Linked DNA regions of Sinobacterium norvegicum. The protein of the gene in region 1 interacts with the protein of each later gene in a pairwise test. Links are inferred from orthologs where the notes say so. Each region holds a gene or a part of one and is shown on either strand. Other genes may lie near its edges.

What was found.
Region 2: the proteins of L9P87_RS08510 (region 1) and recJ interact in binary tests that used the Escherichia coli proteins (3 or more experiments, as listed by UniProt). The link is inferred for Sinobacterium norvegicum from one-to-one orthologs.

What each region holds. Positions count from the first base shown.
Region 1 is NZ_CAKLPX010000001.1:1,889,832-1,897,606, reverse strand. Bases 2,315-5,219 are described here. They hold L9P87_RS08510 (DNA topoisomerase III), read left to right. Parts: upstream 2,315-2,756; coding sequence 2,757-4,682; downstream 4,683-5,219. Other genes in these bases: L9P87_RS08500 (hypothetical protein), read left to right, coding at 5,167-5,219; L9P87_RS08505 (DUF3820 family protein), read right to left, coding at 4,679-4,894; L9P87_RS08515 (tetratricopeptide repeat-containing sulfotransferase family protein), read right to left, coding at 2,315-2,591. Outside these bases: L9P87_RS08520 (tetratricopeptide repeat protein), read left to right, coding at 130-1,041; more of L9P87_RS08515, read right to left, coding at 1,023-2,314; more of L9P87_RS08500, read left to right, coding at 5,220-5,532; L9P87_RS08495 (MFS transporter), read left to right, coding at 5,607-7,496; L9P87_RS08490 (Crp/Fnr family transcriptional regulator), read right to left, coding at 7,493-7,775.
Region 2 is NZ_CAKLPX010000001.1:1,001,598-1,009,341, forward strand. What follows is about bases 489-3,362. They hold recJ (single-stranded-DNA-specific exonuclease RecJ), read right to left. Parts: upstream 2,859-3,362; coding sequence 1,119-2,858; downstream 489-1,118. Other genes in these bases: L9P87_RS04375 (SRPBCC family protein), read right to left, coding at 2,887-3,362. In the rest of the region: more of L9P87_RS04375, read right to left, coding at 3,363-3,492; thrC (threonine synthase), read right to left, coding at 3,576-4,970; L9P87_RS04385 (homoserine dehydrogenase), read right to left, coding at 5,069-6,376; L9P87_RS04390 (DsbC family protein), read right to left, coding at 6,660-7,406; site-specific tyrosine recombinase XerD, read right to left, coding at 7,533-7,744. UniProt on the Escherichia coli protein: Single-stranded-DNA-specific exonuclease.

The DNA.
Region 1 (7,775 bases):
TCCCCTATATTTAGGGGTGTGATAGACTTCACATAACGATTATGGTTTGTCTCGTTTCTTCAGAGGCAAACCTTAGTGCTGCGGAGCAGTGCTGACATCGATATTAAGCATTAAGGGAATGAATCGATCATGCAGGGAAGACAAGTTATGCGCCCCGTTATTTATCTGACACTTCTTCTACTCGTGGCTTGCGGGCAATCCAACGATACCATAGAGAGCCAATTATCAACGACCGATAGGGCGGTGACGGTCAACACTACGCCTGCTGTTAGTGATGAAATGCAGGCCAAGTGGTTGAGCAGCTGCCGTCAGGCATTGCTGGAAAAGGATTTGGTGACAGCTAAGAAAGACTGCGTTAAGGCGTCGACCTTGGCGGGTGCCGAGGGTCAATTTCTATTGGCTGAACTTTATCTTCAGCGAGACTCAGAAACAGCGCGCAAGATGGCCGTTGACTACTACCGTAAGGCCTTGGCAGAAGATTATGTCGAGGCACAATATCGCATGGCGCAGCTGTTGCAGCAGGGTGTCTATATTGCAAGGGATGAGGCGAAGGCAATGGCGTTGCACAGCCTAGCCTGCCAGCAGCAGTGGGCGGCTTCCTGTAAAGATTTGGCGGTCAGCGCCATCGGTCAATACAATTTTGATGAGGCTGGCCAACTACTTGAGCGTGCCATCGCATATGGCAGCGTTCGCGCCTATTATCACAAAGGTTATATGTTGGAGTCAGGGAAGGCAGGCAGGCCAGATGTGGAGGCTGCCTACGGTTACTACAAAAAAGGCGCCGAGCAGGGTGATTCCCTCAGCCAGTATGCTCTCTATTGGTTTGGCTATACCGGCACCGTGGTTGAAAAAGATTACCAGCAGGCCTACACGTGGTGGATGCTGGCCAACGAGGGTGATTTAAAATCTACGGAGAACTGGCATCGACATACCCTATCGACTAATGGCCGAATTTTAAAAAACATGTTGTCCGACGATGAGATTGACATGGCTGTTGATGAGGCCAACAAATACCGTAGCGGCTATAGTTCGCTGGAATAGCCTAGTTCAATGAGTCGCTGTTTAAGCGGCTCTAGTTGCCGCTCGTAACGCCGCCAATTATTGATGTTGGCCTCGGACATTGGCTGTCTAACCTGACTGCTGCTGACCGTTCTAACAGGGCGGCTGTTGTGATGAAAATCCACGCAGTTCTGTTGCCACTCCAAGCCCAAAAAAGCCAAGAGTTCTGCGGTTGTCTGTTGCTGATTGGTGACCAATTGTTCGTATTGGATATGGTAAACCTTGCCGGGCAACACGGCATCCCAATGCGCCATGAGTTGGCGGTAACTGTGGTAATACTCCGCCAGTTCGTTGAAGTCGTAGCTATAGGCAATGCCCTGCTGAAACAGTTGTTTGAAGCAACCAAATAGGTTGTCCATCGGGTTGCGCTGCAGGTGAATAATCTTGGCATCTGGCAGAGCGAGATGAATCAAACCGATGGCCTCATAGTGACTGAGCCATTTGTCGGTAAACATTCTGCGCTGGCCAAGGTCATTGGTGGTCACTCGATACTGATGGCCAATTGCCTGCCAGTCCCGTTGTTTAAAGTCTTTGGCCCACTGCGGATAGGGCTGTTCGTTGCGGCTCTTTTGTAGATGCTCTGCCGTGGCATTGAGCAGGTCTGGGCGCTCATCCCCGGCGATGACATCGGAGTGAGAAGAGATGATTTGTTCCACCAGTGTGGTGCCGCTTCTGGCCATGCCGCAGACAAAAATCGGCGTGGTTGTCGATGATTCAGGCAGTGTGGCGGCTAATTGCTGTTGAAAGAACGTCTGATCGAAACAATGGATAACCTCATCGTGACGATTCAATTCTTCCTGGTGCTGGTAATTTAGCGTGTTTTTTTTGCGCTTGGCACCCAGTCTTAGTTGTTCAAATTCAGGTTCTGTTTGTTGTTGATGGCGATAATATTTTGCCATTGCGTAATGCAGTCTGGCGGCAGCATTATCGCCACACTGCGGGCTGTTAGTGAGTGTTTGCATTTGTGTCAGCAGTACAGGATTATCGCTGTGATCGAGGTCAGCTCGATTCCAATAAATTTCCGACAGTTTGGGATTGATTGCCAAGCCACGATCGAAGTTGGCCAGTGCGTTATCCAGTTGGCCAGACTCTTTCTGGATGATGCCAAGATGGTTGAATACCTGGGCGTTGCCCGGCGCGAGTTTCTGAGCCTTTAACAAAATAGCCTCTGCCTCGGTGTGGCGTTGTAGATGGCGCAGAGCGGTTGCCAAGCCGAGCAGGCAGGAAACCTGACGTGGGTGGCGCTGAACAGAAGCCTTGGCATGTAGTAGCAAATCATCGTATTGAGCTGCGCTGTCGAGGATGTCCGACATCATCAAGTCGACCTCGAGAAGGTCGGGCTGTTGCTGGTTGATCTGCAACAAGATGGCCTTGGCAGTGCTGGTCTGCTGTTTTTTTAAGTGTTGTTGGCAGAGGTGCAACGCCTGCTGGATTGACAGGGATATAGCCGGCCTCGGGCCAAGCTTTAGGGTGATCGATTTAGCGAGCTTTTTGGCATTTTTTTTGCTTTTGGAACGTCGGGGCGCGGGCATGAATAGTTCTTATGTCAGGAGGCGGAATAATGCTTAGCAGTCTAACTGTGTTGCTATAGAGCGGCAATAGCCTAAGGGGAGGCCCAGCCATCGAAAGGTCTGTACCAGCGGAATTGTTACAGTGAATAACTTGCAACATCTACTGTTGTTTTATACAGTTGTTTGATGAGACTCTTTATTGCCGAAAAACCAAGCCTAGGGCGCGCCATTGCCGACGTTCTGGCCAAACCTTTGAAAAAACAGGATGGCTGTATTTATTCTGCTGACGGTGACTGTGTCACCTGGTGTATTGGCCACCTGCTCGAACAGGCCGAGCCTGAACGTTATGATGCCAGCTTAAAAAAATGGTCTATTGACCGTCTGCCGATTATCCCTGAACAGTGGCAATTGGTACCGAAAAGCAAAACACGAAAACAGCTAAAAATTATTAAATCTCTAATTAAACAGGCAGATAGCATTGTGCATGCCGGTGACCCTGACCGAGAAGGTCAGCTTCTGGTCGATCAAGTGCTGGCTTACCACGGCGTTAAAGGGGCGCGCGCGAAAGGTGTTCAGCGCTTGTTGATCAGTGATTTAAACTCAATGGCAGTGCGTCATGCGATGACGAAGATGCGTGATAACAACGATTTCATTCCCTTGTCGACCTCCGCCTTGGCGCGCTCGCGGGCCGATTGGCTATACGGCATTAACATGACACGTGCCTATACACTACAAGGGCAAAAAGTCGGTTATCAAGGCGTACTATCGGTTGGCAGAGTACAGACACCGGTGCTCGGGCTGGTGGTCGAGCGCGATCGGCAAATACAGCGTTTTATCAGTAAACCGTTTTATCAAGTCGAAGCGGTGGTAAAGCAACAGGGTGGGCAGTCGCCATCATTTCGAGCGCGCTGGCAGCCCAGCAAGGCCTGCGACCCCTACCGTGATGAGCAGGGCCGAGTGCTGAATAAGGGGTTGGCTGAGAATGTCTGCTCGCGCATCAGCGGACAGGTAGCGCTGGTATCGAAACTCGATAAAACACTGAAAAAACAACCGCCACCATTATTGTTTAATTTGTCCGCACTACAAATCGAGGCGAACAAGCGTTATGCGATGACGGCACAGCAGGTGCTTGATAATTGCCAGCAACTTTATGAGCGTCATCAGCTGATCACCTACCCGCGCTCCGATAGCCGCTACCTGCCGGTGGATCAACACGCGATGGCCGGTCAGGTTAGTGGTGCTGTGGCAGCCAATATCGTTGAATTAAATTGCGTTGTTGATGAGGCAGATTTATCACTTAAGGGGCGGTGCTGGAACGACAGCAAGGTGGATGCTCACCATGCCATCATCCCAACCGCCAGAAAGCAAGACGTGTCAGCCTTAGACAAGCCTCTTAGACAGCTGTATGAATTAATTAGTCGCTACTATTTAGCGCAGTTCTTGCCGTCCTACGCGTTTAATGAAACCACCGTGGAGCTAGAGATAAGTGGTGGTGTATTTGTCGCCAAGGCAAGGCAGGAGGTAGAGCTTGGCTATAAAAAGGTGCTGCCAGATCGAGGGCATCAGCAGGAGCAAACCCTACCGGCGCTGGCTCAGGGAGAGATGTTGAGCTGTATTGATGCGAAGGTGTTGGAAAAAGCCACGGAGCCGCCAAAGCCTTATAACGATGGCACCTTATTGGCTGCAATGACAGGGATTTCCCGGTATGTCAGCAGCGATGCAATCAGAAAAATACTGAAAGACACCGATGGCTTAGGCACTGAGGCGACCCGGGCGGGTATTATTGAATTATTATTTAAACGCAGTTTCTTGCAGCGTTGTGGAAAAAATATTCAGGCGACAGAAGCGGGCAAGGGGCTGATTGCCAGCCTGCCGGTATCAGCGACCAGTGCTGATATGACGGCGCAATGGGAAGCGGCGCTGAATAGTATCAGTGAGAGAGAAAGTAGCTATAGCGGCTTTATGACGCCGCTGCAGCAATCGCTGTTTCCGCTGATTAAAGAGGCAAAAGCAACGCTGCCAACGGGGCTGAAAGGGGTTAAGGTGGCAAAACCTAAAGGTCGGAGGCGGTCGACGACGGCAAAAAAAATAACAAGATCAGCCCGCACCTAATGTTGTCTAAGCGGCTCCAGTACCGATTCAACGCCCTCGGTTTTAATTTCCAGCGTTAACTCCAGTAGTATGCCCAGCTCGCCGCTGGGGAAGCCTTGTTTGCGGAACCAGAGTAAGTATTCATCGGGGATGTCCATTAGGACTCTGCCTTGGTAACGCCCGAAGGGCATTTTCATATTGGCAATTTTGATTAGATGCTTTTTTTCAATCATAGTGTTTAGTCGCGCCGTTGAAAGCCAAATTTTTTAACCATTGTAATAGAAAGAGCAATAAACCGGTAATAATTTCCTGTTAAGCTGAGGGTGCTTTGTTATTTATTCTGCAAAAAAAATTAATTGGCTAACAGTTTAGCTATTGAGCGGTTGCACTCGCTATCGAATGGATATAATAATTCAAGCGTCGCAGTGATAATATTGATGGGCTCTGCTTGTTTTTACCTCAATAGTTTTTTGGCAGGAGTAGAGCAAAAATAGCGGAGGTTATATTGAATATTGAAGAAAGTAAAAGTCAGTTGTTGATCAATAATCAATATCAGCAGCTTAATTACTCGCTGTTGTTTATTCGCAATACACTGGAGCAACTAACGACACGAAATAATTATGCCTTAGTCAGTCAGTTGCAAGAAGAGTTTCGGGACGCGAGTGCCGCACTCGACGTTATTAAGGCCTGCAATAATGTTGAAACCTCCATCGATAACCTTGCCGATATAGTTTTGGTGTTATCCGCTGTTGCTGACTACCATCAGCTGCTGGTTGATGATTATCCCGCGTCGCCCTCTATTGCCCGGGTATTGGTGTTGCAGTTAAATAATATGATTTCGATCGATACCTCGCCCTATCAAGCCGCTTAATTAGAGTGGATTGTCATTGCACACACAGCAAATTCGATGCACGATAGAGCCTATTTGGCTAGGGATGCGTCATTGTGAGTGGACAATTTAAGCTGTTATCGGAACGTCGATTCTTACCGTTGTTTGTCACTCAGTTTCTGGGGGCATTTAATGATAACGTGTATAAAAATGCACTTATCGTCCTGCTGGTGTTTCAGGCCAGCAGCAGCCAGCAAGGCAGCCTGTTGGTCAACCTTGCCGCCGGCCTATTTATTCTTCCGTTTTTTCTTTTCTCTGCTTTATCGGGTCAGTTAGCGGACAAGTACGACAAGGCAGTACTCACACGAATAATCAAGGTCGCCGAGGTGGCCATCATGGTTTTGGCCAGTGTGGCGCTATATACCGGTGAAATATGGGCGATGTTGCTGGTGCTGTTTTTACTGGGCGCTCAGTCGACTTTTTTTGGGCCGATTAAATACTCATTGTTGCCCCAGGTTTTGTCCGAGCAAGAGTTGGTGGCGGGAAATGCACAGGTTGAAATGGGGACTTTTGTCGCCATATTACTCGGTACCATTTGTGGTGGATTGCTGGCTGGTCAACAGCAGGCTGTCTGGTTGCTGTCGCTGGTTATTTTAGCGGTGTCAGTGACAGGCTTGGTGGCCAGTTATTGGATTCCTTCGGCGCAGGCATCGGATCCAACGCTGTCTATAAAGGCTAATCCATTGACCGAAAGTGTTAAGCTGGTTAGCTCGATGCGCAGTAATCGTCCCATTTTCTTGTCGCTGCTGGCCGTTTCTTGGTTTTGGTTGTTGGGTGCGGCTTATCTGACGCAATTACCGGCTTTGAGTAAGGATTATCTTTCTGCCGATAATAACGTTGTCACCCTGTTGTTATGTGCCTTTACAATTGGCGTGGCTCTGGGTTCATTGCTGTGTGAAAAGCTGTCGGCGGGGGTGATTGAAATAGGCCTGGTTCCCTTGGGATCGTTAGGTCTTAGCTTATTTGGTGTCGATATATACTTTGCTATTAACAGCTATGACTTGCTACCTGTAGCCGGTGAGTTTGTCACCGCCGGCGAGTTTGTCGCTCACCCGCCATCGCTAAGAATACTCTTTGACGTGGCGATGTTGGGCGTCTTTGGTGGTTTTTACACGGTGCCTTTGTATGCCTATATTCAGTCGAAGGCAGACAAGGATGCCAAGGCCAGAACCATTGCCGCGAACAATATTTTAAATTCAATCTTCATGGTGGCCAGTGCTGTGCTGGCGATAGTTAGTCTGACATTATTGCCATTGACTATTGCTGACTTCTTCCTGCTGTTATCGATACTGAATATCATTGTCGCGTTATTTATTTATGGCCAGGTGCCCGACTTCACTGTGCGGTTTATCATCTGGATGCTGACCCATACGGTATATCGTGTCAGTCATAAAGGGTTACAGAACATACCTGGTGAAGGCGCAGCAATCATTGCCGCCAATCACGTCAGTTATGTTGATGCTTTGCTGCTGGGGGGCGCCGTTAGGCGTCCGATTCGCTTTATTATGTTCAAGCCTATCTATGATATACCGGTGTTAAATTATATGTTCCGCGTCGGTAAGGCAGTTCCCATTGTCTCGTCTCATGTCGATCGGCCAGCCTATGACAAGGCGATGGCTGATATCAGAGCTGGCTTAGAGCAGGGTGATTTGTTCTGTATTTTCCCAGAGGGAAAGTTGACCACCGATGGTCGTATGAATGAGTTTAAGACTGGTTTGCAGCGTATTGTTGAGACGACACCGGTACCAGTTATTCCGGTGGCCCTGAGTGGTTTGTGGGGGAGCTTTTTTAGTCATCGCGGTGGTCCAGCGTTGACCACGTTGCCCAAGCGTTTTTATTCACGGGTTGAGATCGCGGCCGAGCCCGCAATTTCCCCCCAGGCGCTTGATGTTGAGGCCTTGCAGCAACAGGTGGCGACCATGCTGACCACCTCCAGGCTTGGTTAATCGCCGTTGCTGCTAATAAATGCATCGAGGGCCAGCATGTCGGGAATAGTGATTTTTCCGTAGGAACGAACAATCAGCTGCTGCTGTTCGAGCTCCATGAGAATATTATTAATTGTCTGACGAGAGAGTTTAGCGAGCTTTGCCAGCTTCTCTTGGGTGTGGCTAACCATGCCCTGATTGTTACGACATTCTGTCAATTGGGCGCTGATCAGTAAGAGTTTGGCTACCTGCCTGTTCGATGGCAACATGCTCGATTGTTCCACCCAGTCCATCAGTAAG
Region 2 (7,744 bases), 890 kb from region 1 along the record:
AGTACATAGGAGCGAATCTGACTGCCCCAGCCGATATCGGCCTTGCTGTCTTCCTGGGCCTGTTTATCGGCATTACGCTTAAGCATTTCCTGCTCATACAGCCTTGCCCGTAACATTTTCCACGCCTGATCACGGTTTTTATGCTGTGACCGCTGGCTCTGACACTCGGCCACAATACCTGTCGGTTCGTGGGTTAAACGCACCGCCGAGTCAGTCTTGTTAACGTGCTGACCACCGGCACCTGAGGCGCGGTAGGTGTCAGTGCGAACGTCCGATGGGTTGATATCAATCTCGATATTATCGTCAATTTCCGGTGACACAAACACCGAACTGAATGAGGTGTGGCGACGACTGCCCGAATCGAAGGGGGATTTACGCACCAGACGGTGGACGCCGGTTTCGGTGCGCAGCCAGCCGAAGGCATAGTCGCCCTCGAAACGAATCGTGGCGCTCTTGATGCCCGCGACATCGCCAGCTGAGCACTCTTCCAATGTTGTCTTAAAGCCCTTGGCCTCTCCCCAGCGCAGATACATGCGCAGAATCATTTCAGCCCAGTCCTGAGCCTCGGTGCCGCCGGAACCCGACTGGATATCAAGGTAGGCATTAGAGGCATCCATGTCGCCGGAGAACATCCGGCGAAATTCGAGCTTCTCAAGCTGGGCCTGATAGTCGGCCAACTCCTCCAAGCCACTCTCGAGCGCCTCGGCATCGTCTTCTTCGCGAGCCATCTCCAGCATCACGTCTAAATCATCGGCACCTTCGGTCAAATCATCGATGGTCTTAACCACGGCCTCGAGGTCTGAGCGCTCTTTACCCAGTTTTTGAGCACGTTCGGGATCGTCCCAGACGGTAGGCTCGGCCAGCTCGGCCTCAACTTCGACTAATTGTTCTTTCTTGTTGTCGTAGTCAAAGATACCCCCTAAGCGTTTCAGCACGCTGACGGATATCTTTAATACCATTACTTAGGCTGTTGACCTCTAACATCGGATAATTCACTCGCAAAAGATAATATGATGGCAGCCCAAAATTCCAAGCCGCTGACGCCGCCAGAGGCTGAGCCTATAGCGGGCGGAAAACAGCCGATTTTACCCCAATATCCCACAAAGCTCTAGGGATGTTTAAGCCACGGCGAGGTAATCGACCAATAACTGCACCGTCTGTTTACCACGGAACTCATTGATATCCAGCTTATATGCCAGCGACACACGGTTAACATCCAGGTTTGGCCACTGCTTAGGGTCAATATTGAAGGCGATGGCATCGATTAACATGCCATCGAAACCACTGGGCGCCAATACCATCTTCAAATGACTGCCACCAACCAAGCGTTGCTGCACCAGGGTAAACTCGCCGTCGAACACCGGCTCGGCAAAGCGCTGCCCCCAGGGACCAGCCTCACGCAGACGATGAGCCAGGTCGAGAGTAAATTGCTCCGGCCCCAACTCGCCATCACTGAGCACCACCGCCTGTAGCTCGTCCTCGTCCAGGGTGTTGCGCGCCTGCTGATCAAACAGCTGACTGAACAGGTTGTAGTTTTCCGGCGCAATGGTCAAACCGGCGGCCATCGCATGGCCACCAAACTTATGAATCAAGCCCGGGTTCTTCGCGTCAATGGCGGCAATGGCATCGCGCATATGAAAGCCGGCAATCGAGCGCGCCGAGCCTTTGACCCCGCCATCATCGCCCTGGGCAAAAATAATCACCGGCCGATGATGTTTATCCTTAATCCGCGACGCGAGAATACCAATCACTCCCTCGTGCCAGGTCTTATCGAACAGACAGACTCCCCAGGGCAGTTCCGCCTCATCAACCTGCAACCGAGCCAGAGCCTGGTCCGCCTCCTGCTGCATCGAGCCTTCGATGCTTTTTCTGTCCTGATTCAAACCATCTAATTCCGCGGCAATTTCAGCGGCACGAATGGCATCAGAGGTTAGCAGGCACTCGACACCCAGCGACATATCATCCAGCCTACCGGCGGCATTGAGTCGCGGACCAATAGCAAAGCCCATGTCACTGGCCACCACACGGTGATAGCTACGCTTGGCCAACTCTAAAATATGCAAAATTCCCGGCCGCGCCTTACCCGCTCGAATGCGTGCCAGACCTTGGTGCACCAAAATACGATTATTTCTATCCAGTGGCACCACATCGGCGACGGTACCCAGCGCCACAATATCGAGATAGTCTGCCATATTAGGCACCGCCATGCCCTGATTGCTGAACCAGCCACGCGCAACCAACGCCGCCCGCAGCGCCGCCATCACATAAAAAATCACCCCGACGCCGGCAATATTCTTGCTGGCAAAGCCGCAGCCGGGCTGGCTGGGATTAACAATGGCATCGGCAGCCGGTAATGTATCGCCGGGCAGGTGATGATCGGTGACCACCACCTTCATGCCCGCCGCATGGGCAGCCTCGACACCGGCGATGGCGGCAATACCATTATCGACGGTAATCAAAAGTTCAGCACCCAGCGCCTTGGCCTCATCGACCAGGCGTGGCGTTAAGCCATAACCGTGGGTAAAACGGTTAGGGACTAAGTAGGTAACTGACGCCAGGCCCATTGCCCGCAGCGCCAGAATTGATAAGGCCGAACTGGTAGCACCGTCGGCGTCGTAATCACCCACAATGACAATTTGTCGCTGCTGCTCGACTGCCTCGACCAGTATGGCAACCGCTGAGTCCATGCCTTTAAAAGTCGCCGGCATTAACATCCCTGCCAGCTGACGCTCGAGTTCAACCGTTGCATTGATTTTTCGGCTGGCATAGATTCTCGCTAGCAGGGGCTCTACTCCCTCGGCCATCAAAGACTCAATAGCCTTATCATCGGCGCTGCGGCGACGGACAGTTTTGCTCATTTAGCTGACTCTTATGAAAAATATAAAACTATTCTACCTGAGTTACATCGGTAAAGCGTTGGTAAGCCGAACGATCTTCATCGGTGGCCGGCTGTTTCTGCTCATAAAAATATTTGAATCCTGCAGCGATAGCTGGTTGACTGCGCTGAAGATATTCCACCAACAAATAGCGGTTAAGCCACTCGCCAAGATTGCCCCAGGGCAGCTGATAATACAGGGTGAAACTGACCCAGGTTTGATCGCTGGAAATACCCTCTAAGGCATAGCGGAACTGTGAAAAAACAAAGGGCTTAACCGGTCCGCCCTGCTCCTCCAGAGCCAGCAAAAAACCCTGCTCTGGCTGCCACTCTATAATTGTTTCAACAATATAGCTGCCATCGCTGTTATACACCTGACGTGAAGCCCCCAAGCCGGTTAGCTGCTCACTGACCACCTGAGTATCGACAATATTCGGCACATAATTATGCGCCACCGTAAAGTCCTGTAACTGCTGCCAAACCTCAGCAATAGGCTGTTCGACCACCACGGTGGTGGTGATCAAATGTTGCTTCGCCTCACCGGTATTGGCCGCAACCACCAGTACAGAGATGAGGACAATCAAAGACAAGACAAGGGCTTTCACGATTTTTTTCATTATCACTGCTCTTTTATATTTTTCTGATAAAAAAAAACCACCAAGTTATCTCGGTGGTTTTTGCCGCGCAACAGACAATCCCGTTACTTTAGACTGTCTGCAATAAACTGCTGAATAACAGCCAAGTCATCGGGCTTAACCGTATAGCGCTCCTCACGACTCATCAGATCAGCCATGTGGTGTGGTAGCGCCGGCGCATCTTCCTGACCCGCCGCCTTGGCTGCATCGGCAAATTTAGCCGGGTGCGCTGTCGCCAGGGTAATCATTGGGATGGCACTGTCGCGAACACATTCGCGCGCCGCCTTAACACCGATGGCACTGTGTGGGTCGAGTAAATACTCGCTCTCCTCATAGACCCGGCGAATAGTTTCGACAGTTAGTGCGTCATCAACAGCATAGCTATCGAACAACTCTCGCGCCTTGGCAAAGGCGTCATCACCAATCGAAGCGGAACCCGCAGCGAAGTCGGTCATGAACTGATTAATCTTATCGGCATTCTTACCGCTGAGTTCAAACAGCGCACGCTCAAAGTTTGATGAAATCATGATATCCATACTTGGCGACAGAGTGTGCTCCAAGCCATGGGTCTCATATTTATTCTGCGACATAAAGCGGTGCAGAATATCGTTTTTATTCGTGGCGATAATCAGCTGACTAATCGGCAAGCCCATTTGCTTGGCCAGGTAACCGGCAAAAATATCACCGAAGTTACCGGTGGGCACACTGAAGGCCACCTTGCGCTCTGGCGCGCCAACAGACAGGCCAGCCCAAAAATAATAGACAATCTGAGCCATGATGCGTGCCCAGTTGATCGAGTTAACCGCCGCTAGACGACGACCGTTCGGCAAGAATGACTGATCGGCAAAGCTGGCCTTGACCATGTTTTGACAGTCGTCGAAATTACCCTCGACGGCAATGTTAAAGACGTTATCTTCCAGTACCGAGGTCATCTGACGACGCTGTACATCGGAGACGCGGTTGTGCGGGTGCAGAATAAAGATATCGATATTCTTACAGCTGCGACAGCCCTCGATGGCGGCAGAGCCGGTATCACCCGAGGTGGCCCCCATAATGACCACACGCTCGTCTTTACGCTTTAACACGAAGTCGAACAGACGGCCAAGTAACTGCAGCGCGAAATCTTTGAAAGCCAGTGTCGGACCATGGAACAACTCCAGCACCCACTCGTTTTTACCCAGCTGCACCATTGGCGCCACAGCCTTGTGACGGAAGGTGGCATAGCTTTCATCGATCAACCGCTTAAAGTCTTCATCACCAATGGCACCGTCGATGAACGGCTTCATAATGGTAAAGGCCAATTCGGGGTATTCCATCGACGCCATGGCGGCGATTTCTTGCTGACTAAACGTCGGCATCTTTTCAGGTACATACAGGCCGCCATCGGGGGCTAGGCCGGTCAGTAAAACATCTTCAAAACCAAGGGCCGGTGCCTGGCCACGTGTGCTGATATATCGCATATTACACCTTGTCTATTATGCCCTTGCGGAGGCTTAGGCTTTACATTCTTTAATCCGGCCGCAGCCGGGAACTATGATGACGCTTGCTAACTAACGCCTTAAGCGTCTAACGAATCGACACGGATGCGGACGACCTCGCCCTGAATACTGCTCAGCTGCGCCAACTTTTGCAGCGCTGCGTCCATATTTTTCTCGATTGTTTTATTGGTCAAAATAATCATCGGTACGGTCTCTTCGCCATCGACCGGCTGCTGCTGAATCAACGCCTCGATGCTGATACCTTCCTCGCTGATCACCTGTGCCACAGATGACAACACACCGGGCTTGTCATCGACTGACATACGCAGGTAATAAGCGCTTTCAAACTGCTCGGCACTGACGACAGCGGTATCCATCATTTTATCGGCATGGAAGCCAAGCGCAGCCACACGGTGATCGGCATCGGACTCAATGCCACGAGCCAAATCAATGATATCGGCGACCACCGCAGAGGCGGTAGGCTCAGCACCAGCACCGGCACCGTAATACAGTGTTGGACCAACAGCATCGGCCTCAACCATCACCGCATTCATCACGCCGTGAACGTTAGCGATCAAGCTCTTTTCGGGTATCAGTGTCGGGTGAACGCGAAGTTCGACGCCGTTCTGCTGACGACGGGCAATACCCAAGTGTTTAATACGGTAGCCCAGTTGCTCGGCGTACTCGACATCGGCCTTGGCAATCTTAGTAATGCCCTCGGTATAGGTCTTATCAAATTGCAGCGGAATGCCAAAGGCAATAGAGGCGAGTATGACCAGCTTGTGCGCCGCATCGATACCCTCGACATCGAAAGTAGGGTCAGCCTCGGCATAACCAAGCTCCTGCGCCTCTTTCAACACATCTTCGAAGGCACGTCCCTTGTCGCGCATTTCGGTCAGAATAAAGTTGCCCGTGCCGTTAATAATACCGGCCAACCACTCGACCTTATTGCCAGCCAAACCTTCACGCAGTGCTTTGATGATTGGGATGCCACCGGCGACAGCGGCCTCATAGCAAACACTGACACCCTGTTCTTTTGCCGCAGCGAAAATTTCGTTGCCGTGCAAGGCAATCAACGCCTTGTTGGCTGTCACCACGTGCTTACCGTTGGCAATAGCCTTCAACACTAATTCTTTGGCGATGTCACAACCGCCGATCAGCTCAACCACAATATCGACATTGGGGTCTTCTGCAACGGCGAAAATATCACGGCTGACTTGCATGTTTGAGGTATCACAATGGGGGTTATCGCGGCGAGCACCAATATGCTCAACAACAACCTCACAACCAGTACGCGCTGCAATTTCAGCCGCGTTGCGAGTTAACACATTTACAGTACCGCTACCGACAGTACCCAAGCCACATAGCCCGACTTTCACTGGTTTCAAAATATCATCCTCAATCAACATCTAAATAGTGCATATGACTAGCAAGTCATTTGATTTTTAATAGTTTATTAGACTGCAACCGGCTTAAAACAGGTCAAAAAATGCCTCACAACCGCCGCCACAACCTAAACAGCTAAAATTTGCAGCGTATTGTACCCTCTTTTTGCCTCGGTAAATACTAAAGATATAGCGACAAAGACCGCAGCCCTGTTCCGACGATCAACAGCAATTCACAGACAAAAAAAAGCCGCCGCAGTTGCGACGGCCGCCTCGGTCGTTACGATTACTGAATGCCGAGACGCTTAGCCAGCTCGTTGGCCGGCATATAACCTGGCACCAGACTGCCATCCTCAAGCACCAGCGCCGGCGTACCGCTGACACCCATCCGACCGCCAAGCTCATACTGCTCGGCCACCGGGTTGTCGGCACAGACATTTTTGGCAATATTTTGACGCGCCTTCAGTTTGTTCATCGCCTCCTGCTTATCATCGGCACACCAGGCACTGGCAATCTTGTTATAGGACTCCGAGCCAATACCGGCACGGGGATAGGCCATATACTGCACGGCAACACCGAGTTTATTCAACGCCGGGACTTCCTGATGCAGCTTCTGACAGTAGTAACAGTCAACATCGGTAAACACGGTCACCGTTGCCTTGGTTTCACCCGCTGGCGCAAAGATAATCATATCCTTGCTATCCACTCCGGCCATCAAGGCCTTACGGGGCGCGTTTTGCGCCATTTCGGTCAGGTTAACCACGCCGCTTGGTGCCACCTCAAATAGCTCACCGGCCACAAAGTGGCTTCCCTGCGGGTTAATGTATAACAGCGGCCCATTCACAATCTGCACCTGGTAGATATCCTTCATTGGGCTCTGCTCGACTGCGCCAAATTGCAGATCGGGGCGCGACTGCTTAATCCTGGCCAATACCTGATCGCTATCGATCACCGCCTCTGCCGCCTGTACCGAAAACGCCGATATCAACACAGCAACAATCAATACAACCTGTAATACACCCGCCTTTAACATATCCTACTCACTTATTAATAATTCGTTTTACTGGCATCACCCTAATAGCATTAGAGTCGCCAATCAACCGTTAGTTCCGCCACCCACCAACGAGATCACATCATCCTGTGACGACAACAGCAATCGCTAACCCCGAGGGTGGTGCTGATCATGCAGCGACTGCAATCGCGCCTTGGCAACATGGGTATAGATTTGAGTGGTCGATAAGTCACTGTGACCCAGTAATAGCTGCAACACCCGCAGATCGGCACCGTGATTGAGCAGGTGGGTAGCAAAGGCATGGCGCAACGTGTGCGGCGACAAGCTCTTCTGTATGCCCGCCTCCAGCGCGTAGCGCT